4 regions of the Hydrogenophaga sp. L76 genome follow, and region 1 is predicted to be linked to each of the others. Evidence: predicted binding sites of a transcription regulator. Region 1 holds the regulator's gene; each other region holds the start of a gene.
What was found. The regulator sigma-54, encoded in region 1, starts transcription at its own class of promoters, with help from an activator protein. The targets are predictions, from matches to a motif close to TGGCANGNAANCTGCTTT.
Positions count from the first base shown of each region.

Region 2: glnA (type I glutamate--ammonia ligase) is a predicted target of sigma-54. The motif match lies at 2,063-2,080, and genes of this name have one in related genera.
Region 3: AC23D4_RS06825 (transglutaminase family protein) is a predicted target of sigma-54. The motif match lies at 5,920-5,937, and genes of this name have one in related genera.
Region 4: AC23D4_RS05575 (arsenate reductase (azurin) small subunit) is a predicted target of sigma-54. The motif match lies at 5,480-5,497, and genes of this name have one in related genera.

Region 1 covers NZ_CM172807.1:2,664,059-2,671,790, reverse strand. The annotation lists gene AC23D4_RS12775 (HTH-type transcriptional regulator ArgP) at 1-19, shown strand, start outside; gene argS (arginine--tRNA ligase) at 260-1,933, shown strand; gene AC23D4_RS12765 (SPOR domain-containing protein) at 1,948-2,637, shown strand; gene AC23D4_RS12760 (thiol:disulfide interchange protein DsbA/DsbL) at 2,703-3,341, shown strand; gene lptA (lipopolysaccharide transport periplasmic protein LptA) at 3,481-4,116, shown strand; gene lptB (LPS export ABC transporter ATP-binding protein) at 4,122-4,898, shown strand; gene rpoN (RNA polymerase factor sigma-54) at 5,092-6,741, shown strand; gene AC23D4_RS12740 (THUMP domain-containing class I SAM-dependent RNA methyltransferase) at 6,738-7,732, shown strand, end outside.
Region 2 covers NZ_CM172807.1:28,573-36,304, forward strand. The annotation lists gene AC23D4_RS00120 (alpha/beta fold hydrolase) at 1-45, opposite strand, end outside; gene AC23D4_RS00125 (EI24 domain-containing protein) at 116-1,024, shown strand; gene AC23D4_RS00130 (competence/damage-inducible protein A) at 1,034-1,864, shown strand; gene glnA (type I glutamate--ammonia ligase) at 2,129-3,544, shown strand; gene AC23D4_RS00140 (hypothetical protein) at 3,759-4,295, shown strand; gene glnL (nitrogen regulation protein NR(II)) at 4,412-5,437, shown strand; gene ntrC (nitrogen regulation protein NR(I)) at 5,482-6,996, shown strand; gene xth (exodeoxyribonuclease III) at 6,983-7,732, opposite strand, start outside.
Region 3 covers NZ_CM172807.1:1,428,884-1,436,615, reverse strand. The annotation lists gene AC23D4_RS06830 (circularly permuted type 2 ATP-grasp protein) at 1-2,170, opposite strand, end outside; gene AC23D4_RS06825 (transglutaminase family protein) at 2,253-5,843, opposite strand; gene AC23D4_RS06820 (DNA internalization-related competence protein ComEC/Rec2) at 5,961-7,732, shown strand, end outside.
Region 4 covers NZ_CM172807.1:1,162,276-1,170,007, reverse strand. The annotation lists gene hscA (Fe-S protein assembly chaperone HscA) at 1-108, shown strand, start outside; gene fdx (ISC system 2Fe-2S type ferredoxin) at 141-479, shown strand; gene dnaQ (DNA polymerase III subunit epsilon) at 612-1,319, shown strand; tRNA gene AC23D4_RS05590 (tRNA-Val) at 1,412-1,486, shown strand; gene AC23D4_RS05585 (nitroreductase family protein) at 1,719-2,360, opposite strand; gene AC23D4_RS05580 (arsenate reductase (azurin) large subunit) at 2,427-4,910, opposite strand; gene AC23D4_RS05575 (arsenate reductase (azurin) small subunit) at 4,921-5,445, opposite strand; gene AC23D4_RS05570 (substrate-binding domain-containing protein) at 5,639-6,472, shown strand; gene AC23D4_RS05565 (ATP-binding protein) at 6,472-7,732, shown strand, end outside.

The sequences.
Region 1 (7,732 bases):
GCCGGTTTCAACGGATTGAACGACAGCGGGATTGCCGGGGCTTCCCCCGCACGGGTACGGGTTCAGGTGCTGGGGCTCGACACCTGGGTCGACCGCAGCGCGTGCCGATCTGCGCGGCGATGCTGCCCGAGCGCCACCGCCTGCCCAAGGTGCGCGCCTGCACCGACCACCGGGCGCGCTGGCTCTCGGGCGAGGTCCCGGCTGGCCTTGTGCCCGCCTGAAACAAGCGCAGAGGCCCGCCGCCTAAAATCCCATCCCTATGCTCAAGATCAAACAGGAACTGCTGGCCGGTCTGGCCACCTCGCTCGACGCGCTCTCGCCCGGCGCGGGCGCCAAGGCCGCCTTCGAATCGCCCAAGGTGGCGGCCCATGGCGACTTCGCCGTGACCGCGGCCATGCAGTTGGCCAAACCGCTCAAGCTCAACCCGCGCCAGGTTGGCGAAAGCCTGCGCACCGCGCTGCTCGCGATGCCGGTGTACCAGCAGTGGGTCAGCGACATCGACATCGCCGGACCCGGCTTCATCAACATCCGCCTCAAGCCCGCCGCCAAACAGCAGATCGTGAAAGAAGTGCTGGAGGCCGGTGCGGGCTTCGGTGTGCAACCGGCCAACGGTCAGCGCCTGATGGTCGAGTTCGTCTCGGCGAACCCGACCGGCCCGCTGCACGTGGGCCACGGCCGCCAGGCCGCGCTGGGCGACGCCATCTGCAGCCTGTACCAGACCCAGGGCTGGGACGTTCACCGCGAGTTCTATTACAACGACGCGGGCGTGCAGATCGGCACCCTGGCCAACAGCACCCAGTTGCGCGCCAAGGGCTTCAAGCCCGGCGACGAACAATGGCCCGAGGCCGCCTACAACGGCGACTACATCCAGGACATCGCCAACGACTACCTGGCCAAGAAGACGGTGCATTCGGATGACCGCGAATTCACCGCCAGCGGCGACGTGGATGCGCTCGACGACATCCGCCTTTTCGCCGTCGCCTACCTGCGCCACGAACAGGATCTGGATCTGCAGGCCTTCGCCGTCAAGTTCGATCACTACTATCTGGAGTCGAGCCTGTACACCAGCGGCAAGGTGGACGCCACGGTGCAGAAGCTGCGCGACGCCGGCAAGACCTACGAGCAGGACGGCGCGCTGTGGCTCAGGTCCACCGACTACGGTGACGACAAGGACCGCGTCATGCGCAAGGGCGACGGCTCCTACACCTACTTCGTGCCCGACGTGGCCTACCACATCAGCAAGTGGGAGCGCGGTTTCAGCAAGGTGATCAACATCCAGGGCACCGACCACCACGGCACGATTGCCCGCGTGCGCGCCGGTCTGCAGGCCGCTGGCGTCGGCATCCCGGCCGGGTATCCGGACTACGTGCTGCACACCATGGTGCGCGTGGTCAAGGGCGGCGAAGAGGTCAAGATCAGCAAGCGCGCCGGCAGCTACGTGACGCTGCGCGACCTGATCGAATGGACCTCGAAAGACGCGGTGCGTTTCTTCCTGCTCAGCCGCAAGCCCGACACTGAATACACCTTCGACGTCGATCTGGCGGTCCAGAAGAACAACGACAACCCGGTCTACTACGTGCAATACGCGCACGCGCGCATCTGCTCGGTGCTGGCTTCCTGGGGCGGCGACCCGGCCACGCTGGGCGGCGTGGACCTCTCGGCGCTGGACAGCCCGGCCGCGCAGGCGCTGATGCTGCTGCTGGCCAGGTACCCCGCCATGCTGGCCGACGCTGCGCGCGACTTCGCGCCGCACGACGTCACCTTCTACCTGCGTGAACTGGCCGCCAGCTACCACAGCTACTACGATGCCGAGCGCATCCTGGTGGACGACGAGGCGGTGAAACTGGCCCGCCTGGCGCTGGTGAAAGCCACGGCGCAGGTGTTGCACAATGGCCTCGCGGTGCTGGGCGTGAGCGCCCCGCAAAAGATGTGAAGCGGAAACCCCCTATGAAACAACAGACATTGCAGGCACACAAACAGCACGGCAGCACCATCGTGGGCTTCGTGGTGGGCCTGCTCGTGGGGCTGGGCATTGCGCTGTCGGTGGCGGTGTACGTCACGCGCGTACCGGTGCCCTTTGTCGACCGGGGCGTGTCGCGCAAACCGGCGCAGGATGTGGAGGAGGCCGAGCGCAACCAAGGCTGGAACCCCAATGCCGGTCTGGCCGGCAGCCCGGCCACCCTGCCACCACCGGTTGTGAGCCCGGAGCCGGCGCCCGCTTCAGCCGTGGCTGAACCGGCAGACAGTCCCGCCGCAACGACCACCGAGCCGGCCGCCGACAAGACCGCCGCCCGGCAACCAGAGCCGACGCAGGCCGATCCCCTGGGCGACCTGATGCGGGCGCGCACCGGCGCGGTCAAGGGGGCCGAACCGTCGGACAGCGCGTCGGTGCCGGCCGATCCTTTCACCTACTTCGTGCAGGCGGGCGCGTTCCGCGCGCCCGAAGAAGCCGAAGCCCAGCGCGCCCGACTCGCCATGCTGGGCATGGCGGCCGACATCAGCGAACGGGAGCAGTCCGGGCGCCCCGTTTTCCGGGTGCGCGTCGGACCATTCAGCCAGAAAGCCATGGCCGACGCCACGCTGGAACAACTCGAAGTCAACGGGGTGGATGCCGCCCTGGTGCGCGTTCAGCGCTGAACCCATCCCGGAACTTTTCCCATGGCCTGTGAAACCAAGTAGGTCAACACAAGGAGTTTGATTCGATGCAACGCCGCGATCTATCCCGTTCTCTGCTGGCTGCCGGTGCCCTCGCTGCCAGTGGCCTGGGGCTCAGCCCCGCCTGGGCGCAGCGCGTCGGGTTCCAGGAGGGCAAGGACTTTGTCCGACTGAGCAAGCCGGTGCCGGTCAGCACGCCACCGGGGCAGGTGGAAGTGGTGGAGTTTTTTGCCTACTCCTGCATCCACTGTCACCATTTCGAGCCGCTGCTCGACGCCTGGATCAAGAAGCTGCCCGCCGATGTGAAGGTGCGCCGCGTGCCGGTGGCCTTCAACACGGCTTTTGTGCCCATGCAGCGCCTGTATTTCGCGCTGGAATCCATGGGCCTGGTCGATGCCCTGCACCAGAAGGTGTTCAAGGCTTTTCACGAAGAGCGCCTGCCGCTGACCACGGCGCCGGCCATCACCGCCTGGGTGGAGAAGCAGGGTGTTGACCGTGAAAAATTCACCGGTTTCTTCAACGGCAGTGCCATCAAGATGGCCGAGGCCGCCATCGGGCTGCAGAACGCTTATGACGTTGAAGGCACACCTGCGCTGGGTGTGGCGGGCCGTTTTTACATCGGTGGGCAGGGTCCGCGCACGATGCTGATTGCCGATTCACTCATTGCTGAAGCACGCAAAACCTGATCCCGGGTTCCCCGTGCCGCGAGCAAGACCCGCTGCAGGCGGGTCTTGTGCTTTTCGGGCCGGCTCATTGAGCGCTGGATGCCGACAAGTGGCCTTTGCACCGTTACAATGAATGCAAGATTTGTGCCCTATTAAAGCCATGCCCACACACCACCTTCCCCCCCCATGGATCCGCAGTCTCTTTGCCACGATGGCCGGTCTGGTGCTGGCAGGCGCGGCCCACGCGGAGCTGGCCGACAAAGACAAGCCCATGAACATCGAGGCGGACGCGCTGCGCTACGAAGACACGCGGCAGACCAGCGTGTTCACCGGCAACGTCCTGATCACCAAGGGCACCATCGTCATGCGGGGCAGCAAGATGGACGTGCGCCAGGATCCGCAGGGCAACCAGTTTGGCGTGGTGACCGGCACGGCGGCAGCGCCTGGTTTCTTCCGCCAGAAGCGCGAAGGCCTGGACGAGTGGATCGAAGGCGAGGGTGAGCGCATTGAATACGACAGCAAGGCCCAGACCGTGGTGTTCACCGGCAGCGCCGTCTTGCGCCGCTACCGCGGCACCCAGCTGAACGACGAAAGTGTGGGCAATCAGATCACCTACAACAGCCTGACCGAGGTGTTCACCGTCAAGGGTGGACCCGCCAACCGCACGGCCGCCAACCCCTCGGGTCGCGTGCGTGCCATGCTCACGCCCATTCCCGATGCGGCGTCCCCGGCACCCGCCCCGACCGATCCTGCCAAGCTGCGACCCAGCACCGATCTCAACGAGAAGCAGAAGTGACGACCATGCTCATGGCCAGCACGCCTCAGGCGATGGCGGTGCGCAGCAGTCTGGAAGTCCGGGGTCTGAAGAAATCCTATGGCAGCCGCACGGTGGTCAAGGATGTCTCGCTCAAGGTCGACAAAGGTGAAGTGGTCGGCCTGCTGGGCCCGAACGGCGCCGGCAAGACCACCTCGTTCTACATGATCGTGGGCCTGCTGCGTGCCGATGGCGGGCAGATCCTGCTCGACGGCCAGCGCATCGAAGGCTTGCCGATCCACCGCCGTGCCCGGCTGGGCCTGGGTTACCTGCCACAAGAGGCCTCGATCTTCCGCAAACTCACGGTGGCGCAGAACGTGCGCGCCGTTCTGGAGCTGCAGCACGATGTGGATGGCAAACCCCTGACCGAAGCAGAAATCGGCAGCCGCCTCGATGAACTGCTCAAGGACCTGCGGGTGGACCATCTGCGCGATTCGCCGGCGCCCGCCCTTTCCGGGGGCGAGCGGCGCCGGGTGGAAATCGCCCGGGCCCTGGCCACGCGCCCGCGCTTCATCCTACTGGACGAACCCTTTGCCGGCATCGACCCGATTGCGGTTCTGGAGATCCAGCACATCATCGGTTTTCTGAAGTCCAGGGGCATCGGTGTGCTGATCACCGATCACAACGTGCGCGAAACCCTGGGCATCTGCGACCACGCCTACATCATCAGCGACGGCCATGTTCTGGCCAGCGGTCCCACCGCAGAGATCGTGGAAAACGCCGAAGTACGCCGTGTGTACCTGGGCGAGAACTTCCGCATGTGAACATGACCTCCACGCTCGTCATTGCATGTACTTCGCGGCCCCCCGAGGGGGCTGATTCGCCTTGGGGCGGCCCGGCGGCGTCTTGTGGCCCCCACGCCTTGCCGCTGCGCGGCGCGCTGCCCCCCAAGGGGGTTGATTCGCCTTGGGGCGGCCCGGCGGCGAATCTCCGTTTCCCGCTGCTGTACGCCCAGGCATGAAGCAAGGCCTCTCCCTGCGTGTATCGCAGCATCTGGCGCTCACGCCCCAGTTGCAGCAATCGATCCGCCTGCTGCAACTCTCCACGCTGGAAATGGCGCAGGAGGTCGAGCAGATGCTCGACGAAAACCCGTTTCTGGAGCGCACGGAAGAGATCGCCGAGCGCGAGGCTTTCGGTCTGGAGCAGGTCGATGCGCCGGTGAGCGCCGGCGAACAGATCGCCGATGCCGCGCTGCCGGTGGCCGACGCCGTGGCCGCCCCCGCCGAATTTGACGGCCCGCTGCCTGACCGCGTCAGCAGCACGTCCGACGCGCCCGCCGACAGCGGCTCAGGCGACGAGATCGAAAGCCGGCTCGACGGCGCCACCCCGGTGGAAGAAAGCTGGGAAGGCGACGGCACGGTCGAGATGGCGCCCGATGACAGCGAATGGGGCGGCGACGCACCGGCGCGCAACAGCGGCTCCGGTGGCGACGACGAAACCGCCAGCGCAGCCGACCTGGCCCGCAGTCCCGTCAGCCTCCAGGACCACCTGCACGAGCAGGCCCGTTGTCTGCGGCTGAGCGACGAGGACGCGGCGGCGCTGTATTTCCTCATCGAATCGCTCAACGACGATGCCTACCTCGAAGACGACATGGCCGAGCTCGCCCTGGGCTTCTGGCGGCTCATGCACGGCCGCGAGGCCACCTCGCCTGCCATCGAAGAGCTGGAGGCCGTCGAAGCGCAGCTGCGCATGGCCCTGGGCTGGCTGCAGCACATGGAGCCCACCGGCGTGGGTGCGCGCAACCTCGGCGAATGCCTGCGCCTGCAGATCGAAGAGCTGCGCAACACCCCCGAAGCGCGCGCGGCGCTGGCCATCTGCAACCAGTCGATGGAGCTGGTGGCCAAACGCGACATCAAGCGTCTGTGCGCCCTGTGCGGCATCGACGACGAAACGGCGCGCGCCGCGCTGGGTGTCATCGCGCGGCTTGAACCCAAACCCGGGCGCCGTTTCATCGATGTGGAGCGCAACGTGGTCGTGCCCGACGTCATCGTCACACGCGCCGGCCGGGGCTTCAAGGTCATCCTGAATCCCGACGTGATGCCGCGCCTGCGCGTGCACGACGTGTACGCCAACGCCATGCGCCAAAACCGCGGCGGCCGGGACAACGGCGGCGAAGCCGGCCACGCCGCCATGCAGCAGCGCCTGCAGGAAGCGCGCTGGTTCATCAAGAACATTCAGCAGCGTTTCGACACCATCCTGCGCGTATCGAGTGCCATCGTCGAGCGCCAGCGCAACTTCTTCATGCACGGCGAACTCGCCATGCGCCCGCTGGTGCTGCGCGAGATCGCCGACGAGCTGGGCCTGCACGAGTCCACCATCAGCCGCGTGACCACCGCCAAGTACATGGCCACGCCGTTCGGCACCTACGAGCTCAAGTACTTCTTCGGCTCTTCGCTCGGCACCGAAACCGGCGGCAACGCGTCGAGCACCGCGGTGCGCGCCCTGCTCAAACAGTTCATCGCCTCCGAAGAGCCCAAGAAACCGCTGTCCGACAACCAGCTCTCCGACCTGCTCAAGGAGCAGGGCATCGAGTGCGCGCGCCGCACCGTGGCCAAGTACCGCGAGGCACTTCGCATCGCACCGGCCAACCTTAGAAAAAGCCTGTGAATCAATTGAAGTTGTTTCTCCCCTGTGCGGCCGGCGTGGAGGACATGCTCGCCGACGAGGTGCAGCGCATCACCAACGAACCGCTGGCCTTCAAGGCCCGCGGCGGTGTGGGCATCAAGGCCTCGTGGCGCGACGCCATGCGCCTGAACCTGTACAGCCGCCTGAGCCAGCGCGTGCTGGTGCAGCTCTGGCACGGTGGTTACCGCGGCGAGCAGGACCTGTACAACGCAGCCAGCGAGATCGCCTGGGAAATCTGGTTCACGCCGCAGCAGACCATCAAGGTCGAGATCACCGCGCAGCACAGCCCGCTGACCAGCCTCAACTTCGCCGCACTGAAGATCAAGGACGCCATCTGTGACCGCTTCCGCGACAAACGCGGCGAACGCCCCAGCGTGGACACCACCTGGCCCGACGTGCGCATCTACGCCCACGTCACCACCGACGAACTCACGCTCTACATCGACACCTCGGGGGAGCCGCTGTTCAAGCGCGGCTGGCGCGAAGACAAGGGCGACGCGCCGCTGAAGGAAACGCTGGCCGCGGCCATGATCGCTGCCACCGGCTGGAACGGCGGCGAGGCACAAACGCTGGACGACATCACCCCGCTGTACGACCCCTGCTGCGGCAGCGGCACGGTGGTGATCGAAGCGGCGCAGATCGCGCTCAACATCCCGCCCGGCATGCTGCGCCGCTTTGCGTTTGAAAAGATGCTGCCGTTCCAGCAGCATGTGTGGACCGCGATCCAGGACGAAGCCGAGCGCGAGATGCGCGACTGGCCCGAAGGCCACGCGCCCATCGTGTTCGGCAGCGACGTGTCGTTCCGCATGGTCGATTTTGCGCAGCGCAACGCCGAGCGCGCAGGCGTTGCCCACGCGATCGAACTGCGCGGCGGCGACGCCCTGCAGCGTATGCCGCCCACGCAGAAACCCGGTGTGATGCTGCTCAACCCGCCCTACGGCGAGCGCATCGCCGCGGCCGGTGTGGCTGGAGA
Region 2 (7,732 bases), 2.0 Mb from region 1:
ATGGCGGTGTGGATCGATGATGGCCGGTTCGAGGTCGGGATTCACGGTTCATGCCTTGACACTCGGTCGGGTCCGGCGGGGCCCTGGCGGGTTGAAAGCCTGTATTCTTGCTGCGATGAAACCCATGCTCCATGCTTTCTGGCGTGCTGCGGTGTATTGCATGCATCCGCGGGTGATCGCGCTGTCGTTTCTGCCGCTGGTCCTGATGGTGGCACTGTCGTTTGGCCTGGGCTACTTTTTCTGGGAATCAACGGTCGCCTCCGTGACGGCCTGGCTGGAAACCTATGGATTCGTGCAGGGTGCCTTGGGCTGGCTGGATCGGGTGGGCATGGGCGCCTTGCGGGCGGTCTTCGCACCGCTGCTGGTGCTCGTGCTGGCCACGCCGGTGATCGTGGTGCTGTCGCTGCTGCTGGTGGCATTGTTCATGACGCCCGCCATGGTCGAGCTGGTGGGTCAGCGCCGCTTTCCAGCCATGGAGCGCAAGCAGGGCGGCTCGCTGATCGTGAGCGTGCTCTGGTCGCTCGGCTCCACGCTGCTGGCGCTGGTCGCGTTGCTGGTGTCGATGCCACTGTGGCTGGTGCCGCCGCTGGTGTTGATCGTGCCGCCACTGATCTGGGGCTGGCTCACGTACCGGGTGTTTGCCTTTGATGCGCTGGCGGTGCATGCCAGCGCTCCGGAGCGCAAGGCGCTGATGCGGGAGCACCGGGGCACCTTGTTGCTGATGGGCATCCTCAGCGGCTATCTCGGTGCAGCCCCCAGCCTGATCTGGGCATCGGGCGCCATGCTGATCGCCCTGGCTCCGCTGCTGATTCCGGTCGCGATCTGGATCTACACACTGGTCTTTGCCTTTGCGTCCCTCTGGTTTGCCCATTTCGCCCTGGCGGCGCTGGAGCGTCTGCGGGCGACCACGGCGGTCGAGATCCTTGAGGCGGAGCCTCAGGCGGACCCGGGCCGGATTGACCCACCGCCGGATGGGCCCGGCACGCCGCCTTTTTTACCGCCATCCACGTCTTCCGGAAGTTGAACCCCCTTCATGTCTTCGAGCGAACCCGCAGCGCCATCCTTCGGCCTGATCATCATTGGCGACGAAATCCTTTCGGGCAAACGGGCCGACAAACACCTGCCCAAGGTGATCGAACTGCTACAGGCGCGTGGCCTTTCGCTGGCCTGGGCGCGCTGCCTGGGCGACGAGCGTCCGCGCATCACAGCGGCCCTGCGCGAAGCGTTTGCCTCATCCGATGTGGTTTTTTCCTGCGGCGGCATCGGCGCCACGCCCGATGACCACACGCGCCAGTGTGCGGCTGCGGCGCTGGGATGTGATCTGGCCCTGCATCCGCAGGCGCAGGTGCTCATCGAGCAGCGCATGCGCGATCTGGCTCAAGAGCGCGGAGAGGTGTACGACCCGGAGCGCCCCGATAACGTGCACCGCTTCAACATGGGCGTGTTCCCGGTGGGTGCCAGGATCATCGCCAATCCGTACAACAGGATTCCAGGCTTTTCCTGCGATGGTCCGGGCGGGGGCGCGGTGCATTTTTTGCCCGGGTTTCCGGTGATGGCCTGGCCCATGATCGAAGCGGTGCTCGACCAGACCTACGCCCATCTGCACCGCGCTGGTTGCTGGCTGGAGCGGTCGGTGGTGGTCATGGGCGCCATGGAGGCCACGCTCACGCCGTTGATGGAGCAGATCGAGCGGCAGCATCCCGTCAAGGTGTTCAGCCTGCCCAGCGTGGACCACCCGGTTTTTGGCCGCCACATCGAACTCGGGGTGAAAGGGGAGCCCGCGGCGGTAACCGCGGCCTTCAACCAGTTGCTGGCCGGTTTGCGCGCCCACGGCGCCCCATTGGGCCCTGAAATGGTGCGTTGAAGGTTTGCACCTGTTTGGTGCTTTGGCCTTTTGCACCTGTTTGGTGCTTGTTGATGGGGTGCGTGGCGCCGCGTTGTCACCACGGTGTTGGCTGGCGTGATTGAGCATTCAAGGCCATGGCGGATCAGGTGGCCTGCGCCATAATGGCCGGCCGCGTGCGAACCAGGTTTGTGGACCCGTCATCCATGGGTCGAGAAATGGCACAAAAACTGCTTCACACCAGAGTCGTATCTATTTCCACCTACCAAGTAACAGGAGTATTTGATGGCCAAGACCGTCGCAGACGTGATGCAAATGGTGAAAGACAACGAAGTCAAATTCGTCGACTTTCGTTTCACCGACACCCGTGGTGCGCAGCAGCACACCACCGTGCCCGTCTCGCATTTCGACGAGGACAAATTCATTTCGGGTCATGCGTTTGATGGTTCGTCCATCGCGGGCTGGAAGGGCATCGAAGCCTCGGACATGCAGCTGGTTCCCGATCCGAACACGGCCAACATCGATCCTTTCTACGAAGAAACGACCCTGATCCTGACCTGTGACGTGATCGAGCCTGCCGACGGCAAGGCCTACGACCGCGATCCGCGTTCCATCGCCAAGCGCGCCGAGGCCTATCTCAAGTCCACCGGCCTGGGCGACACCGCCTTCTTCGGACCGGAACCCGAGTTTTTCCTGTTCGATGGCGTGCGCTGGAGCACCGCCCCGGGCCACACCTTCTACGAAATCGAAGAGTACGAAGCCCCCTGGAACAAGGGCGCCAAGCTCGAAGGCGGCAACCGCGGCCACCGTCCCACCGTCAAGGGCGGCTACTTCCCCGTGCCCCCGGTCGACAGCACGCAGGACATGCGCGCCGAGATGGCGCTGATCCTCGAATCGCTGGGCATTCCGGTCGAGGTGTTCCACCACGAAGTGGCCGGCGCCGGCCAGAACGAAATCGGCACCCGCTTCAGCACCCTGGTGCAGCGCGCCGACTGGACCATCCTGCAGAAGTACGTGGTTCACAACGTCGCCAACGCCTACGGCAAGACCGCCACCTTCATGCCCAAGCCCTACGCCGGTGACAACGGTTCCGGCATGCACGTGCACCAGTCGGTCTGGAAAGACGGCAAGAACCTGTTCGCTGGCGACGGCTATGCCGGCCTGAGCGAGTTTGCGCTGTACTACATCGGCGGCATCATCAAGCACGCCCGTGCCCTGAACGCCATCACCAATCCCGGTACCAACAGCTACCGCCGTCTGGTGCCGCACTTTGAAGCGCCGGTGAAGCTGGCCTACTCGGCCAAGAACCGCTCGGCCTCGATCCGCATCCCGTACGTTGCGAACCCCAAGGGCCGTCGCGTGGAAGCCCGCTTCCCCGATCCCCTGATGAACCCCTATCTGGGCTTCTCGGCCCTGCTGATGGCCGGTCTGGACGGCGTGGAAAACAAGATCCACCCGGGCGAAGCCGCCACCAAGGATCTGTACCACCTGCCGCCGGAAGAAGACAAGCTGGTGCCGACCGTCTGCCACAGCCTGGACATGGCGCTGGAGTACCTGGACAAGGACCGCGCCTTCCTGACCAAGGGTGGTGTGTTCACCGACTCCATGCTCGACGCCTACATCGAGCTGAAGACGGCCGAAGTCAACCGGGGCCGCATCGAAGTGGCGCCGGTCGAATTCGACATGTACTACAGCCTGTGATCCCTGTCCCGGCTTGACCGGGCGGGTTTTCAGTGGCCCGCGTTCAACGTGGACCCCAAACGGAAGGGACGGCTTTGACCGTCCCTTTTTGCATGGGGAGTGCGGCAATTTCACCACCCGGGCACCCCATCTGGGCACTTTTGTGAGCAATCTGGGTCATACTGAAAAATCAACTGACCAGAGTTCCTGAGACGGAGAAGCCGATTTGCTGAACTTGAATTCCACCCACACGATTCGTGGGCTCGTTGCCTGTCTGGCCGGGCTGTGCCTGGTCCAGGCGCAGGCACAGGAGCGCATCTACCGCTGCGGCAACGAGTACACCAACAATGCCGAGGTGGCCAAGAGCCGGGGCTGCAAGCTCATGGAGGGTGGCAACATCACCATCATCCAGGGTCCCGTGCCACAACGCACGGTCGCGCCCAGTGCGCCACGATCCAGCAGTGCACCGGCGCGCAACGGCAACACCCGCACGGATTCGGCCGAGCAACGCGCTCGCGACAGCGATGCACGTGCCATCCTGGAGACCGAACTCCGCCGCGCGGAAGCGCGTCTGGTTGATGCCAAGAAGGCCTATGCCAATGGCGAGCCGGAAAAAGAAGGCATCGAATCGCGCAACTACCAGCGCTATCTGGACCGGGTTGCCGAGCTCAAGGCGGCCGTTGCGCGTGCCGAGAGCGATGTGACCAGCATCCGCAATGAGCTCAACAGGCACAGCGGGTCCGGGGCGCCGTCCGGTTCTGCCGCAAAATAGGTGGCTTGAAAAAGCCCACCACACTTCCCCTCTCCGCCCGCCTCGAAGCGGCCCCTCCTGCAGAGCACGACACGTTTCCTGCGCTCTTGCCCACGGGCCGGTTTCAATCGCTCGACATGCTGGCCACCCTGGTGGCCGTGGTCGCGGCTGATGGCGTCGTGCTGTACGCGAACACCGCACTGGAAGATGCGCTGGGCATGTCCCGGCGCAGCATCACCGGCTCGCGGTTGCAGGACTGTTTCACCGAGCCCACGCTGCTGCAAAGCGCCCTGAGCGGCGCCCGGGGCAACGAGTTCGCGGCGCTGCGCTACGACACCTGGCTCAAGCGCGCCACCCACGAACCGTTGCCGGTGCACGTGGTGGTGGCGCAGACCGAGGTGCCGGGCGAAGTCATCGTGGAACTGTTGCCGCTGGAGCTGCAAACCCGGCAGGAGCGCGAGGAGCGCCTGATCGATCAGGCGCAGGCCAACAAGGAACTGATCCGCAACCTGGCGCACGAGATCAAGAACCCGCTGGGTGGCATCCGGGGCGCCGCGCAGCTGCTGCAGATGGAGCTCGACTCCAAGGAGCTGATCGAATACACCCAGGTCATCATCCACGAGGCCGACCGCCTGCAGTCGCTGGTGGACCGGCTGCTCGCGCCGCACCGCCGCCCGCACGTGGTGGGTGACGTGAACATCCACGAAGTCTGCGAGCGTGTGCGTTCGCTGATCGTGGCGGAGTTTCCCAGAGGGCTGAAGGTGGTGCGTGACTACGACACCTCCATCCCCGAGTTCCGCGGCGACCGCGAGCAGCTCATCCAGGCGGTGCTCAACATCGCGCACAACGCGGCGCAGGCGCTGGGCGAGCGCATTGCGGCGGGCGATGCGCAGATCACGCTGCGCACGCGCGTCGGCCGGCAAGTGACCTTCGGCAAGCAGCGTTATCGGCTGGCACTGGAATTGCATGTGATCGACAACGGGCCTGGCGTTCCAGACTCGATCAAGGACCGCATCTTTTTCCCGCTGGTGTCGGGACGCGATGGGGGTTCGGGTCTCGGACTCACGCTGGCTCAAACTTTTGTCCAGCAGCACCATGGCCTGATCGAGTGTGAGAGCGTGCCCGGTCACACGGATTTCAAACTGCTGATTCCGTTGCCGTGAAACCGAAACAACAACGCCTCGACTGACGAAGGGAACACGAACACATGAAGCCGATCTGGATAGTGGATGACGATCAATCGATCCGCTTCGTGTTGGAGAAAGCCCTGCTTCGAGAGAACCTGCCCACGCGCAGTTTCACCAACCCGCAGGAAGTGCTCAAGGCCCTGGCCGAAACGCCCGAGAGCGAAGGTCCGCAGATTCTCGTGAGCGACATCCGCATGCCCGGTGGCTCGGGTCTGGATCTGCTGGAAAAGGTCAAGGAAAAACTGCCTGGCCTGCCGGTCATCATCATGACCGCGTTCTCCGATCTGGACAGCGCGGTCTCGGCCTTCCAGGGCGGTGCCTTCGAGTACCTGCCCAAGCCGTTCGATCTGCCCAAGGCGGTGGAGCTGATCCGTCGCGCGGTGGAAGAGAGCCAGCGCGAGGAAGTGGCCGAAGAACGCATGACGGCCGCGCCCGAGATGCTGGGCCAGGCGCCGGCCATGCAGGACGTGTTCCGTGCCATCGGCCGACTGAGCCAGAGCCAGGTGACGGTGCTGATCACGGGCGAGTCGGGTTCGGGCAAGGAACTGGTGGCGCGTGCGCTGCACAAACACTCGCCGCGTTCGGGTGGGCCCTTTGTGGCGATCAACACCGCGGCGATCCCGAAAGACCTGCTGGAGTCCGAACTCTTCGGCCATGAGCGTGGTGCCTTCACCGGTGCGCAGACCATGCGCCGCGGCCGCTTCGAGCAGGCCGATGGCGGCACGCTGTTCCTCGACGAAATCGGCGACATGCCGTTTGACCTGCAGACGCGTTTGCTGCGGGTGCTCTCCGACGGCCATTTCTACCGCGTGGGCGGCCACAGCGCGGTGCGCGCCAATGTGCGGGTGATCGCGGCCACGCACCAGAACCTGGAGCAGCGGGTCAAGGAAGGCGTGTTCCGCGAGGACCTGTTTCACCGCCTCAACGTGATCCGCCTGCGCCTGCCCGCGTTGCGCGAGCGGCGTGAAGACGTGCCCATGCTCACGCGCTTCTTCCTGCAGCAGAGCGCCAAGCAGCTCGGCGTGGAACCCAAGCGCATCTCCGAGGCGGCACTCAAGCTGCTCGGCACTTTTGACTTCCCGGGCAACGTGCGCCAGCTGGAGAACGTGTGCCACTGGCTGACGGTCATGGCGCCCTCGCAGGTGGTTGACCTCAAGGATCTGCCCCCCGAAGTGCTGGCCATGGCGGACACGGCCCCGGTGGACAACGAACCGCCTGCGGTCGCGGCGATGCCGGAATCCGTCGCTTCGGCCTGGACTTCGCCGCTGCCTGCCTCGGTGCCTCCCGTGGCCATGGTGATGCCACCCGCGGAGGGCAGTGTGCCGGCATGGGAGTCGGGATTGCAGGCCGAGGCCCAGGCTTTGCTGGAAGCGGGGCGCACCGATGTGTGGGATGTGCTCACGCACCGTTTTGAAACCTGCCTGATCCAGACGGCGCTGGCGAACACCCGGGGTCGCCGCATCGAAGCGGCCCAGAAGCTGGGCATCGGGCGCAACACCATCACCCGCAAAATTCAAGAACTCAATTTAGAGTGAGCACCACCGGCGCGTGGTCGCTGGGGCGCTCGTTCTTGCGCGGCAGCTTGTCCACCTCACAGGCGGTGGCGCGGGTCTTCAGCGCTTCGCTGACCAGGATGTGGTCAATCCGCATGCCGCGGTTGCGGCGGAACGCAAAATCGCGGTAGTCCCACCAGCTGTAGTTCTTCTCGGGTTGCGGAAACAGGCGCACCGAGTCCGTCAGACCGAGACCGATCAGCGCCTGCAGGTGGGTGCGTTCTTCGGTGGTGCAGTGGATGGTTTCGCGCAGGCCCACCGGGTCCCACACGTCGGCGTCGTCGAAGGTGATGTTGTAGTCGCCCATCAACACCAGTTGCGGATGCGCCGCCAGCTCGGCGCGCAGCCACTCGCGCAGGGCGTCGAGCCAGCGCATCTTGTAGGCGAACTTGTCGCTGCCGGGCTCCTGGCCATTGGGGAAGTAAGCGCAGATCACCCGCACGCCGTCAAACGTGCCACACAACACGCGCGACTGCTCGTCTTGAAAGCCGGGGATGTTCTTGATGACGTCAACGGCGGGCACCTTGCTCAGCAGCGCCACTCCGTTGTAGGTCTTCTGCCCGAACCACTGGGCCTGGTAGCCGATGTCGGTGAAGGCCTGGACGGGGAACTTGTCATCGGTGAGCTTGAGTTCCTGCAGCGCCAGCACGTCCACCGGATGGGCCGCCAGCCAGTCCAGCACCTGGGACAGGCGCACGTTGAGGGAGTTGATGTTCCA
Region 3 (7,732 bases), 1.2 Mb from region 1:
GCGCGAGCGCCCGCGACAGGGTGATCAGGCGTTCGATGTGGCGGCCGATCGACAGCAGGCGCCAGCCGTTGTCGCGCACCATGCGGTCGGTCTGCGCTCCGGTGATGGCGGCCAGCAGTTCGCTGGCGTTCTGCAGCGCGGCCAGGGCCTCGGTGGTGGCGTATTCGGCGTCGGCCGCCATGCTGGCGCAGTCGCGGGCAAAGCCGGCTTCGGTGCGTTCGATCAGGTTCCAGTGTTCCTGCGACAGGCGCTCGCGCACTTGCGCAGCCGAGGCCTTGAGCGCGCGCAGGTTGAAGCCCACGCTGTACGACTGTTCGGCCAGCGGTGTGCCGGGCACCGGCGAGAGGCTGGCCATGAGGCTGCGGGCAAACACGCGCGTCGACTGCTCGGCGGCGGGCACGCCGGGCAGCACCAGCGAGTTTTCGTGGGCAGTGGCCGAGAGCCAGGCCATGAGCGGGCGCGAGCTGGGTTCTTCGCCACCCACGTGGTTGAGCACGATCTGCGCGAGCCGGATGCTGTTCTCGGCGCGTTCGGTGTAGCGGCCGAGCCAGAACAGGTTTTCGGCTGCGCGGCTGGTGACCGGGCGGGTCTGGTGCGCCAGCGCCATGGTGCTGGGGGCCGACTGCAGCAGGCTGGTGTGGTCTACCTCGCCCTTGGTGAGCACCCAGCAGTCGGCGCTGCTGCCGCCACGCTGCATGGCGGCGATGAGCTGACCGCGCGGCGCGAGGCGCACCAGGCCACCTGGCAGCATGCGCCAGGACTGCGGACCATCGGCGAGCGCAAACACCCGCAGCATGGCCGATCGCGGGAGCAGGCGCTCGCCGGTCCAGGTGGGGGTCTGCGACAGCGGCAGCCAGGACTGCACGGTGTAGTCGTCGGGGTGGCGCACCATGCGGCCGGCCCATTCGTCGAGCTGGCGCTTGTTGAGGCTCTGGCCCATGGCGGTATCGAGGCCCGAACTGGGGTAGGTGGGCTTGATCACGCTGCCCTTGAGCAGCGGCAGCACTTCGCGCAGCGCCGCGTCTTCGCCGCACCACCAGGTGGCCAGTGAAGGCAGGGCCAGCTCTTCACCCAGCAGATGGCGGCTGATGGCGGGCAGGAAACCCAGCAGCGCGCTCGATTCGAGCGGGGCCGAGCCGGGCGCGTTGGCCAGCAGCAGGTTGCCCGCACGCAGCACCTGCAGCAGGCCGGGCACACCCAGGCGCGAATCGGAGCGCAGCTCCAGCGGGTCGAGCCACTCGTCGTCGAGCCGCTTGATCAGCGCGTGCACCGGCTCCAGTCCGCTGAGCGTCTTGAGGTACAGGCGCTGGTCGCGCACGGTGAGGTCACTGCCCTCCACCAGCGTGAGGCCGAGGTAACGCGCCAGGTAGGCGTGTTCGAAATAGGTTTCGTTGTACGGGCCGGGCGTGAGCAGGGCGATGCGGGCGTTTTCGCCCTCGGGCGCCATGGACTTGATGCCGTCCATGAGCGCGCGGTAGGCGGCGGCCAGGCGCTGCACCTTCAGGCCGGCAAAGACCTTGGGGAACTGGCGCGCGATGGCGATGCGGTTTTCCAGCAAATAGCCCAGGCCCGAAGGCGCCTGCGTGCGCTGGCCCACCACCCACCACCGGCCGTCGGGGCCGTGGGCCAGGTCGAAGGCGACGATGTGCAGCCAGGTGCCGCCCGCGGGCTGCACCCCCTGCATGGCGCGCAGGTAGCCGGGGTGGCCCTGCACCAGCGCGGCCGGCAGCAGGGCGCGCTTGAGCAGCTCGCGTTCGCCGTAGAGGTCGGCCATCATGGCGTTGAGCAGGCGGGTGCGCTGCAGCACGCCGGTCTCGATGCAGGCCCAGTCCTCGGGGCCGATCAACATGGGGAACAGGTCGAGCGCCCAGGGGCGTTCCTGGCCCGACGCGTCGGCGTAGACGTTGTAGGTGACGCCGTTGTCGCGGATCTGGCGCTGCAGGTTGTCGTTGCGGCGGTTCAGGTCGGCCAGGCCATCGGTCCCGACGTGGTCAAAGAAACTCGACCAGGTGGGGTTGAGCGCTTCGGCGCTTTCTGCGCCGGGGGCGGGCGCGCCACGCAACTCGTCCCGGTGTCCGGTGTCGGCGGGCACCGAAAGCGACAAAGCCCAGTCACCGGGGGAATCCGGGCTGAGCTCGTCGAAGAGGGAATCGGAGGCATCTGTATTCACGGGGTCCGAGTATGCCTTCGCTTCTCTCGCAGGGCCTTGGGGCGAAACCCGATCCGGAGGAGGCCTCGTGTCGTCCTTCACGTCAATGGCGCAAATCCAGCGTGAACGGGAACTCGCGGCTCGGCGTGGCGGGTGCCACGTCCATCTTGCCGGCCGTGTGGCCCATCTGGAAAAAGCGCGACATGCGGCGGCTTTCGGCCTCGTAGGCGTTGATCGGGAAGGTGTCGTAACTGCGGCCACCGGGGTGGGCCACGTGGTACTGGCAGCCACCCAGCGAGCGCTGCATCCAGGTGTCCACGATGTCGAAGGTGAGCGGCGCGTGCGCGGGAATCGACGGGTGCAGCGCCGACGGCGGGCTCCAGGCCTTGTAACGCACGCCCGCGACGAATTCGCCCACGGTGCCGGTGCTCTGCATCGGAATGGCGCGGCCGTTGCAGGTGATGACATAGCGGCTGTCGTTGTAGCCACTCACGCGCACCTCGATGCGCTCCAGCGACGAATCGACGTAACGCACGGTGCCGCCGGGCGCGCCTTCTTCGCCCATCACGTGCCAGGGCTCCAGCGCGCTGCGCAGCGTGAGCTCGATGCCGCGCGCCGAGACCTCGCCCACGAGCGGGAAGCGGAACTCGAAGTGCGGCTCGAACCAGGCCATGTCCAGCGGGTAGCCGAAGTCGGTCAGGTCGGCCAGCACGTCTTCGAAGTCCATGCGGATGAAGGTCGGCAGCACGAACCGGTCGTGCAGCTCGGTGCCCCAGCGCGTGAGCTTGCCGCTCCAGGGTTTCTGCCAGAAACGCGAGACCAGCGCACGCAGCAGCAGCTGCTGGGCGATGCTCATGCGGGCGTGCGGCGGCATCTCGAACGCGCGCAGTTCCAGCAGGCCCAGGCGGCCGGTGGGCGAGTCGGGTGAGAACAGTTTGTCGATGCAGAACTCGCTGCGGTGCGTGTTGCCGGTGACGTCGATCAGGATGTTGCGCAGCGTTCTATCGACCAGCCACGGCGGCATGAAACTGTCGCCCCCACGCTCCCCCGCTGCGCGAGGTCCGCTGCCCCCCGAGGGGGCTGCCCCGCCTTGGGGCGGCCCGGCGGCGGGTCCTTGCCCGTAGCGGCTGCTTTGTTTGGCGATTTCTTGCAGTGCGATCTCCAGCTCGTACAGCTGGTCGTTGCGCGCCTCGTCCACGCGCGGCGCCTGGCTGGTCGGGCCGATGAACATGCCGCTGAACAGGTAGGAGAGCGACGGGTGGTTGTGCCAGTAGGCGACCAGGCTGCCCAGCAGTTCAGGGCGGCGCAGGAAAGGCGAGTCGGCCGGCGTGGCGCCGCCGAGCACAAAGTGGTTGCCACCGCCGGTGCCGGTGTGGCGGCCATCGGTCATGAACTTCTCGGCGCACAGGCGCGTCTGGTGCGCGGCCTCGTACAGGAACTCGGTGCGTTCGATCAGTTCGTCCCAGCTGCTGCTGGGGTGGATGTTGACTTCGATGACGCCCGGGTCGGGCGTGACCTGCAGCATCTTCAGGCGCGGGTCGCGCGGCGGCGGGTAGCCTTCGAGCACGATGGTCATGCCCAGCTTCTCGGCCGTGTCTTCCACCGCGGAGAGCAGATCCAGGTAGTCTTCGAGCCGCTGCATGGGAGGCATGAACACGTAGAGGTGCTGCGTCTTGCCGCCACCGGCTTTTTCGGCCTTGGGGCCGTTGGCGCGGTGCGGGTCGCGCGACTCGACCACCAGCGCGGTGCGCGTGAGCCAGGCGGCCGATTCGTGGCGCTGCGGGAACCTGGACGACAGCGCCTGCGCGGGCGCGGCGCCCGGGCCGGGCTGGCCAGGACGCAGGCCGTCGATGGCCGGGCCGGGGGCATCAAAGTCCATGCCCTGCATGGACACCATGCCACCTTCGGCAAAACCACCGCCCACCTGGTGCGGCGAGACCTGGTGTTTCACGGTGGCGCCGCGCGGCAGCGGGTCGCGCGCGGTGTGCGGGTCCTGCTCGATGTGGTAGGGGTAGTCGGCCGCCGAAACCCAGGGCAGGGAGTCCAGCGGCAGGCGGTAGCCCATGGGCGAATCGCCGGGCACGAGGTACATGCGCTCGTCGCGGAAGAACCACGGGCCGGTGGACCAGACGGTGCCGGAAACGCGGTGGTAGCTGCTCTTGCCGTTGCTGGAAGGCTGTCCGGTGTCGTTGGCCTGCAGCGGCAGCACGTAGCCCACGGTGGCGTCCAGCCCCTGCGTGAAGACGCGGCGCAGGCGCGCACGCTCCAGCTCGTCGTCGAGCTTGGCGTCGAACGGATCCACGTTCACCGGCAGGCGGCATTCGCGCCAGAGGAAATACCAGGTGTCCTCGTAGCCGGGCGTGATGAATTGTGTGGACACGCCCAGCTTGCGCGCGAGGGCCTGCGTGAAGCGGCGCGCGTCTTCGCTGTCGTATGCCGCCACATCGCGTTCGTCGGCCAGCAGGGCCGGGTTGTTCCAGCAGGGCTGGCCGTCGGCGCGCCAGAAGATCGAGAGCGCCCAGCGCGGCAACTGCTCGCCGGGATACCACTTGCCCTGGCCCATGTGCACGAAGCCGCCGTGGCCGTATTGCTCGCGCAGGCGGCCCAGCAGCTCGGTGGCATAGCCACGTTTGGTGGGGCCGAGCGCGTCGGTGTTCCACTCGGCGGCGTCGCGGTCGGTCACGGCCACGTAGGTGGGTTCGCCGCCCATGGTGAGGCGCACGTCGTGTTTCACCAGGTCGGCATCGACCTTCTGGCCCAGCGTGACCATGCTGGCCCACTGCTCCTCGGTGTAGGGCTTGGTCACGCGCGGCGATTCGTAGACACGTGTCACGCCCATGTGGTGCTCGAAGGTGACTTCGCACTTGTCCATGGCGCCTTCCACCGGCGCCGCGCTGGACGGCTGCGGCGTGCAGGCCAGCGGGATGTGGCCTTCACCGGCCAGCAGGCCGGAGGTGGGATCGAGCCCGATCCAGCCGGCGCCGGGCAGGAAGACCTCGCACCAGGCGTGCAGGTCGGTGAAGTCCTTCTCGGGGCCGCTCGGGCCGTCGATGCTTTTCACATCGGGCGCGAGCTGGATCAGGTAGCCCGAGACGAAGCGCGCCGCTAGGCCGAGGTGGCGCAGCATCTGCACCAGCAGCCAGCCGGTGTCGCGGCAGGAACCGCTCTTGAGCTTGAGCGTTTCTTCGGGTGTCTGCACGCCCGGCTCCATGCGGATGGTGTACGAGATGTCGCGCTGCAGCATCTGGTTCACGTCGACCAGGAAGTCGATGGTGCGGCGCTTCTTCAGGTCCACCTGGGCGAGGTAGGCCTTGAGGTCTTCGGTGAGCGGCGCGGTGGCCAGGTAGGGCGCGAGTTCCTGCAGCTGCGAGGCGTCGTAGCTGAACGGGAATTCTTCGGCGCGCGGCTCCAGGAAAAAGTCAAAGGGGTTGTGCACCGCCATCTCGACCACCAGGTCGATCGTGACCTTGAACTCGGTGGTGGGCTCGGGGAACACCAGGCGGGCCTGGTAGTTGGCAAACGGGTCCTGCTGCCAGTTGATGAAGTGGCCCGCCGGTTCGATCTTCTGCGAGTACGACAGCACCTTGGTGCGGCTGTGCGGTGCGGGGCGCAGGCGTACCACCTGGGGACCGAGTTTGACCAGGCGGTCGTACCGATAATGGGTGATGTGGCTCAGGGCAACATGAATGGCCATGCTGGTGTCTTTCAACAGGGGGAAGAAAACGATGGGTCCGCGGACGAGAAAAGGGTCGTCGCGGCTTGCTGCCATGCTAGCAAGTCTTGCGCCACGGCTGTGTGACAAAGCTGCCCTGTGCGGGCCCAGGGTACCGGGCTGAGCATGGCGGGCCTGGCGTTGGCCTGGTTGCCTGGGTGGGTGTTCGGGGTTGCCTGGCAGTTGCAGCAGGTCGCGCTCTGGCCTTGGCAGGGGTACGGGGGGCAGCTGTTCGCCAGTGGGCTGCTGATGGCCTGGCTGCTGTGGCGGGGCTCACCGGGCGGGCGTCGGTCGGCGTGGGTCCTGGTGCTGGCGATGGCGGCCGGTGCCTGGGCGGGAGCGGGCCTGACCGGCCTGCGCGCAGCGCACTTTGCATCGCAGGCGCTCGACCCGGCCCTGCAGGGCCTTGACATCGAAGTCACCGGGCGCATCGCCTCGATGCCACAGCGACTGGCCGACGGTGCGCGTTTCGAGCTGGCGGTGGAGTCCGCCGCCCGCGACGGCCGGCCGGTGCGCTTGCCCCCTTTGCTGCAACTGGGCTGGTTCAGTCGGGCGGGGTCCAAAGGCGATGGGGCTGCCCCCGGCCCCGACTGGCGCGCGGGGGACCGCTGGCGTTTCAGCGTGCGTTTGCGCAGTCCGCACGGCAACGCCAACCCGCATGGTTTTGACCGCGAGCGCTGGCTATGGGAAAACGGCATCGGCGCCACCGGCTACGTGCGCAACGGACCGCGCGACCCGGTCCCGCAGTATCTGGGGGGCAGCAGCTGGTACCCGCTGGAGGCGGTGCGTCAGACGGTCGGCGAGCGCATCACCGGCCAGGTGGCCGACCCCCGCAGCGCTGGTGTGCTAGCGGCCCTCGTGGTGGGCGATCAGAGCGCCATCGAGCGCGCCGACTGGGACCTCTTTCGCACCACCGGCGTGGCCCACCTCATGAGCATCTCGGGTCTGCACGTCACCATGTTCGCCTGGCTTGCGATCTGGCTGGTGGGTGGCCTCTGGCGCCGTCTGGCGTTTGTCTGGCCGCGAGCCCTGCTGGCGGTGCCGGTGCCGTGGGCCGCCGGCTTCGGTGGCGTGGCGCTGGCGGCGGCGTACGCCCTGTTTTCGGGCTGGGGCGTGCCCTCGCAGCGCACCGTGCTGATGCTGGCCGTTGTGGTGGGCTTGCGCCTGCTGGCCCGTCAATGGCCGTGGCCCGTGGTCTGGCTGGTTGCCATGGCCGCGGTGTTGCTGCTCGATCCCTGGGCGCTGCTGCAGCCCGGTTTCTGGCTCAGTTTCGTGGCCGTGGCGATCCTGTTTGCGACCGACCCGGGGCGGCGAGTGCGCTTTGAAGCGGCGCCGTTGACCGGGCACGAGGCACCCACCCGCACCCGGCGGTTCATGGCTGCGGCGCTGGGCATGCTGCGCGAACAATCGGTGGTGACGGTGGCCCTGGCGCCGCTCTCGCTGTTGCTGTTTGGCCAGTTTTCGCTTGTCAGCCTGGTGGCCAACCTGCTGGCGATCCCGTGGGTGACGCTGGTCATCACGCCGCTGGCGATGCTGGGGGTGGCGGTACCGGCCTTCTGGGATCTGGCCGCGCTGGCGGTGCAGGGGCTGGGCGTCTGGCTGGCCTGGCTGGCGCAATGGCCTTCTGCCGCCGTGTTCCGGCCCATCCCGCCGCTGCCGCTGGCGCTGGCCGGTGTGGTCGGCGGCGCCCTGCTGGTGATGCGCTGGCCCTGGGCCACCCGGCTGGCCGGACTGGTGCTGTTGTGGCCGGTGCTGACCTGGCAGCCGCCGCGCCCGGCGCCGGGGGAGTTTGATGTGATGGCGCTGGACGTGGGGCAGGGCAGTGCGGTGCTGGTGCGCACGGCCGGGCACAGCCTGCTGTACGACACCGG
Region 4 (7,732 bases), 1.5 Mb from region 1:
GAATCCGCTACCGAAGCGCTTGCCAAGGGCACCGAAGCCTTTGCCGCCATGCGCATGAACCGGGGCATCCAGCATGCCCTGGCCGGCAAACGGCTCGAAGAAGTCTGAGACCCGCCGCGGACCGACGCACAGGAACCCCCATGCCCATCATCAAGATATTGCCCCACCCCGAATACTGTCCGCAAGGAGCCCAGGTCAACGCACCGGCGGGCACCTCGATCTGCGAGGCGCTGCTCGAAAACAACATCCCGATCGAACACGCCTGCGACATGGTGTGTGCCTGCACCACCTGCCACGTGATCGTGCGCGAAGGTTTCAACAGCCTCAACGAGCTGGACGACAACGAAGAAGACCTGCTCGACCGCGCCTGGGGCCTGGAACCCAACTCGCGCCTGTCCTGTCAGGCCATACTGGCGCAGCAGGACGTGACCATCGAGATACCCAAGTACTCGATCAACCACGCCAAAGAGAATCATTGACTCCCTGGCGTCTCCCCACCGCCGGCGGGGACCCGGGGCTCCGCCGCTGCGCGGGTCGCTGCCCCCCAAGGGGGCTGATCCGGCCGGGCGCCGGATCGCCGCTGATGTCACACACAGATATGAGGGAAGAACATGCGTCAGATCGTCCTCGATACCGAAACCACCGGCCTGTCCGCCGACAGCGGCGACCGCATCATTGAAATCGGCTGTGTTGAACTGCTCAACCGCAAGCTCACCGGCAACAACCTGCACTTCTACGTCAACCCGGAGCGCGACAGCCACGAGGACGCGCTCAAGGTGCACGGCATCAGCAACGAATTCCTGCGCGACAAACCCAAGTTCGGGCAGATCGCCGACGAGCTGCTGGACTACCTGCGCGACGCCGAACTGATCATCCACAACGCGCCGTTTGACATCAGCTTCCTCAACAAGGAGCTGGAACGTTTGGGGCGCCCGCCATTGCGTACCCTGATCGGCCAGGTGACCGACAGCCTGGTGATGGCCAAGGAAATGTTTCCGGGCAAACGCAACGGCCTGGACGCGCTGTGCGACCGGCTGGGCGTGGACAACTCCGGGCGCACGCTGCACGGTGCGTTGCTCGATGCCGAGCTGCTGGCCGACGTCTACATCAACATGACGCGTGGCCAGGACGCGTTGCTGATTGAAGGGAATGAAAGCAGCGAAGCGGGCGTAGAAGCCATCGTGATCGATCTGTCCGGGTTCGAACTGCCCGTGCTTCACGCCAATGAGCAGGAGCTGCAGGGGCATGATGCCGCGCTGGCCGATCTGGACAAGGCCTGCAAAGGCAAGACGCTTTGGCGGTCGCTGGAAATGGCTTGAACGCGCACTTGTCCATTTTTTCTGCGCAGCGGAAAAACAACCTAAATAAGACGCTATAATTTGAGGCTTCCGAGAGATCGGCCAGATCAATCGGGCGGTTAGCTCAGTGGTAGAGCACTGCCTTCACACGGCAGGGGTCGCAGGTTCGAACCCTGCACCGCCCACCAAAAATTGTCATACATGACAACGCTTTACGCCACCTTCGGGTGGCGTAGTCGTTTCTGGTGGGCCAAAAGTGGGCCAAAAAACGGATCTCTGTTTGTTGTCTCACCAGCACAACTGGCTGGTGCGGACTCGCTTGCGATAGTTGGGTTGCTGGACTCGGAACATGTGGTGATCACACATGGCACGTTTGCGGTTGCGACGGGGAAACGCCAGAGACGTTCCGAAGCAGGGCGGTCACAGCGTGCTGACAAAGTTCTGCACCTCGGGGTGCAGGCGTCGTGCCTTGCGTTTGGAGACGGTGCCGATGTTCAGGAAACAAACCGCTTCTTCGCCCGCAGCGAGCCCAAACAACTGGCGCATGCGGGTGGACTGCATCGCTTGCCCACTGGTCAAGCTGCTCCCAAAACCTTGGCCATGCGCCATCAGGAGCATGTTCTGCACGGCTGCGCCCACGGACACCATGCGTTCCAAAGCCGGAATGGGCGGCTCGCAGGCGCCCAGCTGGGCCACCACCAGCATCAGTGCCGGGGCGCGGTGCGCTTTTTCGCGGGCGGACTCGATCTGTTCAAGTGTTGCGCCTGGATCGCGGTCCACCAAGGCCAGTGCAAAGACCTCGGCCAGCAAGGCGCGTTTGTCCTGCGGCACGATGACGAACCGCCAGGGCTTGACCAGCCCATGGTCGGGTGCCGAGGCGGCACTTCGAAAAATCTGATCCAGCTGTGAAACGTTGGGGCCCGGCTCAACCAGGCGTTTGGGGGATATGTTCTGGCGGGATGTGATCCAGGCCTCGGCCAGGTGGTCGGTGAATGGATCACGCTCCCGCGGTGACGCCGGCAGGGGCGCTTCCGGCGTCGGCATGTGTGAGGCAGCACCCATGGGGGTCTCCTGTCTGTTGTGCTTCAAGGAAGAAAGGGTGGCCACCGCCACCCTTTCTTGGGCCAATTACGCGTAGCGGCGGTCCTTGAAGGAGATGGACTTCTTGTAGTCGTCCACGCTGCCCACACGCTTGATGCCGCCCCAGGTGCCCTTGTAGTAAGGCACCACGTTGCGGTCCACCCAGGAGGTCACCACGTCTCCGGCCACACCCTTGATGTAGCCAAAGAGCATGAAGGTCTGGCCTGCCTTGATCGCCTTGAGCGGGTAGGCCATGGCGTAGGTGCTACCGAAGTCGTTGTAGATCTCGACCACGTCACCGGCTGCCACACCGAGTGCCTTGGCATCGTCCGGGTTCATCTCGATGTAGGCCATCGGATAGCGGTCGCGCACGAAGCTGTTGTACTGGTCGTGATAGGCCGTCTGCCAGACTTCGTTGGCGCGGCCCTGGTTGATCCAGAACCTGTACCTGGCCTTCTGGTCCGCCACCATTTTGGGCAGGCCGTTCCACGGTGCGGGCTTGAAATGGGCCTTGCCGTCGCCGGTGCTGAACTTGCCATCGGCGTATTCCATCTCGGTGCCGATCAGCTTGCCGTCCTTGACCTCCTTGATGGGCAGTTGCACACCGTTGTTGCCGGCCTTGCGCAGCAGTTCGTAGGTGGCGAGGTAGCCGGTGGGGCCACCCTGGCTGTCGATGGGCTCCACCCCCGGGCGACCGGCGCGGCGGAAGCCGTCGTTGAAGGCGTCTTCTTCGGTCTTCCAGTTGAAACCGTCGAAACGTTTGGCCATGTCCGCCTTGCCATCTTTCTGGTACATCGCCTTGAGCGTGTTGGCGATGTCGGCGGCGATCAGGCAGTCGGGCTTCGCGGAGCCGGGAGGGTCCATGAACTTCTCAGACAGGCGCATGCGGCGCTCGCCGTTCATGGAGGTCAGGTTCATTTCGCCTGGGTGGGTCGCCGGGAACAGCAGGTGCGCGTCGTCGGCGAGCTGCGTGGGGTAGAGGTTCATGGCCGCCACGAACATGCCACCCTGGTACCTGCAGGCGTTGTAGATCACGTCCACCAGTTGCTCGGTGCTCGCACCGCGGGCCCGCGAGATCGCCTCGTCCACGATCTTGGCGCGCTTGCTCAGCACCAACCGATGCTGTTCAGCGTTCAGCGTGGTCTGGTACGGGTTGGTGCCCCACAGGGTGTACATCAGGCCCTTGCCGGCGATGACTTCCTGGTCCAGGTAGATCTTGCCGTTGCCCGGGTAGGGCGGACGGGTGTAGCCCTCCTGGTGGCCACCGAGGCGGCACACGCCGGTGCCGCGGCGCCCGACGTTTTCTGTTGCCAGCACCAGGCTCACCAGTGCGCTCTGGATGACGTAGTTGTCGTTGCCCCAGATGATGCCCTTCTCATACGGGTGGAAGGTGCGTGGGCGGTGTCCGCTGGCCTTGGGTTTGTAGGCCCAATCGGCGGCCTGCCTGATCTGCGCCACGGTGAGGCCGGTGGCCTTGGCGCCGTCTTCCAGGCTCATGCGGTTGGTCTTGACCGCGTCGTCGTAGCCGCTGGTGTGTTGGGCGATGAAGTCCTTGGCGATCCAGCCTTGCTGCACGACGTAGGTGAACAGCGTGTTGAACAGCGCCGTGTCGGTGCCAGGCTGGATGTCCAGGTGCAGCACGTTCTCCTTGCCGGCCACCTGCTCGCAGATCGCCACCGTGGCCGAGCGGCGCGGGTCCACGATGATGATCTTGGCGGCGGCGGCTGTTTCGCCCGGGAACCACTTCTTCTTTTTGTCCACCGTGGAGCCGGAGAGGTTGGCCACCCAATGGTTCAGGAAGTAGTTGGTCTGCGTTTCGTAGGGGTTGGCACCGGTGCACAGGATGCAGTCGGCCAGCTGGGCGTCTTCGTAGCTGTTGTTCAGCTCGCCCACGCCCATGTCGCGCGTGGCGTGGCACTCGGAGTTGTAGGCCGGGCGGTTGTGGATGCGCACCATCTGGGTTTTCAGCGCGCTGAACATCAGCTTGCCGGTGCCCCAGGTGTTCTCGAAGCCGCCGCCGGCACCGCCGTGGTCGAAGCAGTCGTAGAACAGGCCGTCAGGGCCGTCGTTGTCGAGGATCTTCTTGGTCAGGCCGGCGTAGATCGCCAGGGCATGCTCCCAGCTGGTGTCGAGCCACTGGTCGCCGCGCTTGATGCGCGGGTGCTTCAGGCGCTCGCGGCCGATGCCGTCGTGCGTGTACATGTAGCTGGCCATCTTGCCGCCGCGCGTGCTGGAGAGGCCGCTGTTCACCACGCATTCCTTGTCGGGAACGATCATGATGTTCCACTTCTTGCCGCCCTTGTCGGTGATGGTGTTGGTCATCGCCCGGGTCAGGGTGGTGGCAAACGGCGGCAGCTGGGTGCGGAAGTCCAGGCCCAGCGCGTTCTGGTCCGGGGCGCGGCCGCCTTCGGTGTTGTGGTCCCACTTGTAGGCGTGGTAGCCACATCCGACGATGCAGAAGTGGCAGGTCATGTTGGTCTTTTGCGCGTCTTTCGGGGGCAGCGCGATGCGGTCGTTGATCTGGGTGGTCATGCGGCTCTCCTCACAGGACGTTGGACTGGCGGCCGTAGATCAGGCCATCGACGCCGACGGCGTGGATGCTGTCGGTCTTGGCGTCGTACTCCAGCAGGATGCGCGGCAGGTCTTCGGTGGCCTGGCCGGTGACCATCTGGCCGCCGTTCTCGGGGTCGAAGATGGAGAAGTGGCAACCACACTTGAAGGTCTTGGTGCCGGGTTCGTAGCCGACCGGGCAGCCCATGTGGGTGCAGAACGAGCTGTAGGCCACGATGTCGCCGTTGGGGCCAACGCCGCCCGGCACGGGTGAGCCCATGCGGATGGCCAGGCAGGCCGAGCTGTCATCGGGGTAGGCAAAACTCACCGCCTGGTTCAGCGGCAGGCCCTTGGCCGAGCCGACGGCTTTTTTGGGATACGGCAGCGTGGTGCCGCTGGATGCCGGCGGGGTGGCGGCGTTCGCATTGCGAATCGGGATGATGGTGGCGCCCGCCACGGCGGCTGCGGCGCCGCCCGATTTCAGAAAAAAGCGGCGACCGATCTTGACGTCTTTCATTTTGTCTCCTGGTTGGGTGAAAACACGGAACCGGTTTGCAACGTCCATGCCAGCCAGGAAGCCTTTTAAAATCAACCACTTACTTCATTAGGGTTTCTTCTCTGTGGGCTTTTCGTAACCATGATGAAAATCAAGGTTACGAAAACGTAACGCGAGAATGTCCGTGAACCGAAGACGCTACCTGGCCGCTGGCATGTGCGGCGCCGCCGCGGCGGCTGTGTCCCTCCCGGGATGGGGAGCGGACCGCCTGCGCATCGGGCTGACCCCGGTGATCCTGGCGGATCAGGTGGCCTTCTTGTCGCGCTGGGGTCGCTACCTGGGCAGTCGGGTGGGGATCGATGTCGAGTTCGTGGCCCGCGAGTCCTACCAAAGCATCCTGGACCTGCTGTTTTCCAGACAGATCGATGCCGCCTGGATCTGTGGGTATCCCTTCGTGCGTTTCGAGAGCGGGCTGTCACTGCTCGCCGTGCCGCTGTACCACGGCCAGCCGTTCTACCAGGCCTATCTCATTCGCTCGAAAACCCCAGTCCCGGAGATCGAGGGCTGGAACGATCTCAAAGGGCGCGTGCTGGCCTATTCCGATCCTCTCTCCAACTCGGGCTGGCTGGTCGCGCAGGCCCAGCTGAGCAAGGCCGGGGTGTCAGCACGAGACCTGAAGCGGGGTTTTTTCACGCACGGCCACCGCAACGTGGCCGAAGCCGTGGCGGCCCGCCTGGCCCAGGCTGGCTCCATCGACGGTTATGTATGGGAGACGATGCGCGACCAGGGCATGCCTGCGATTGCCAAGACCGAGGTGATCTGGAAGTCGGAATCTTTCGGATTTCCACCCCTGGTCGTGCGCAAGGGGCATGAGCACCCGCAAATGGAAGCACTTCGGCAAGCCCTGCTGCACATGGGCGACGACGAGGTGGGGCGCGATCTGTTGGCCTCGTTGAATCTGACCGGCTTCACGCCAGGACAGGCGAGCCTGTTCGATTCCATTCGCCAACAAGCCCGGCAGGTGCCCGGCAGCGGGGTGGCGGGCTGATGCTCAGGCGGCTGCCCTACCGGGTGCAGATACCGCTGGGGCTTTCTCTGGCCGTGCTGCTGGCGGCCGTGCTCGTCACGGCCATCACCGCGCGGGTGCAGGCACAGAATGCGCGCCGCGACACCTTGTCGCTGCTGGACCGGGCGGTGGTCCTGGTCATCGCCCAGGTGCGCCCCCTGCTGGCGGCCGATGACACCTGGCGCGTGTTCTCGCTGCTGCGGGACACGGCCCAGCTCATCCCCGGGGCGGATGCGGACCAGGCACGTCTGGCCATCCTGACCCCGGACGGCGCTGTTTTTGCCGCTTCGGACCCGGTGAAGCTTGAGACCGGCGGCCAGGTGCTGGGCAAGCCCTGGCGCGAGCAGCCACTGCTGTCTTCCATGGAGGCGGAACAACGGGAGCTTCACCTGATCCCCGACGGCTCCGTGGTGCTGATCGACCCGATTCGAAGCGAAGACGGCCAGACCTTGGGCTTTGTGTTCACCGAGGTGGAGTCGGCCGCTTTCGCGCCCGACTGGTCGGCGCTGGCCCGCACGGCGCTGATCAGCATTGTCTTGGCGGTCACGGTGCTCGGCCCCCTTGGGTGGTGGGTAGGCAAACGCATGGCCCGTCCGGTGGGTCGGCTGGTGGAGGTGATCGAACGCATCGGACGCGATGACCCCGGGGTTTTGCGCGATGACGTCCCCAAGACCACGGACCCTGAGCTGAGCCGCATTGGCGACGCCATTGCGCAGTTGATGGGCGAACTCGAACGCCGCAAAGCAGCGGAAGAACGTGCGCTGTCGGCCGAGCGGCTGGCGGCTCTGGGCAAGATGACGGGCGCCGTCGCGCACGAGATCAACAACCCCCTGGCGGGCATGTTGACGGCCACCCAGACGCTGCGCTTGCATGGGGGCACGGAGACGATTCGCCTGCGCACCATCGATCTGCTCGACCGGGGGTTGCAGCAGATCCGCACCACCGTGGCGGCCCTGTTGCCCCAGGCCCGGATCGAGGACCGGCCCCTGGAGCCGGGTGATCTGGAAGACATCGTGACCCTGGTGAGGGGCACGGCTGAAAAACGTGGGGCAGAGATCCGGTTTCAGGTCGATGTGGAGTCGGCGCTGCGGGTGCCCTCTGCGCCGCTGCGGCAAGTCATGCTCAATCTGCTGCTCAACGCCCTCAAGGCGGCGGGTGAAAACGGCGTCGTTGCCGCGCGCCTCCAGGCCGATGAATCCCGGGTACGGTTCTGCATCAACAACAGCGGACCGGTGCTGAGCG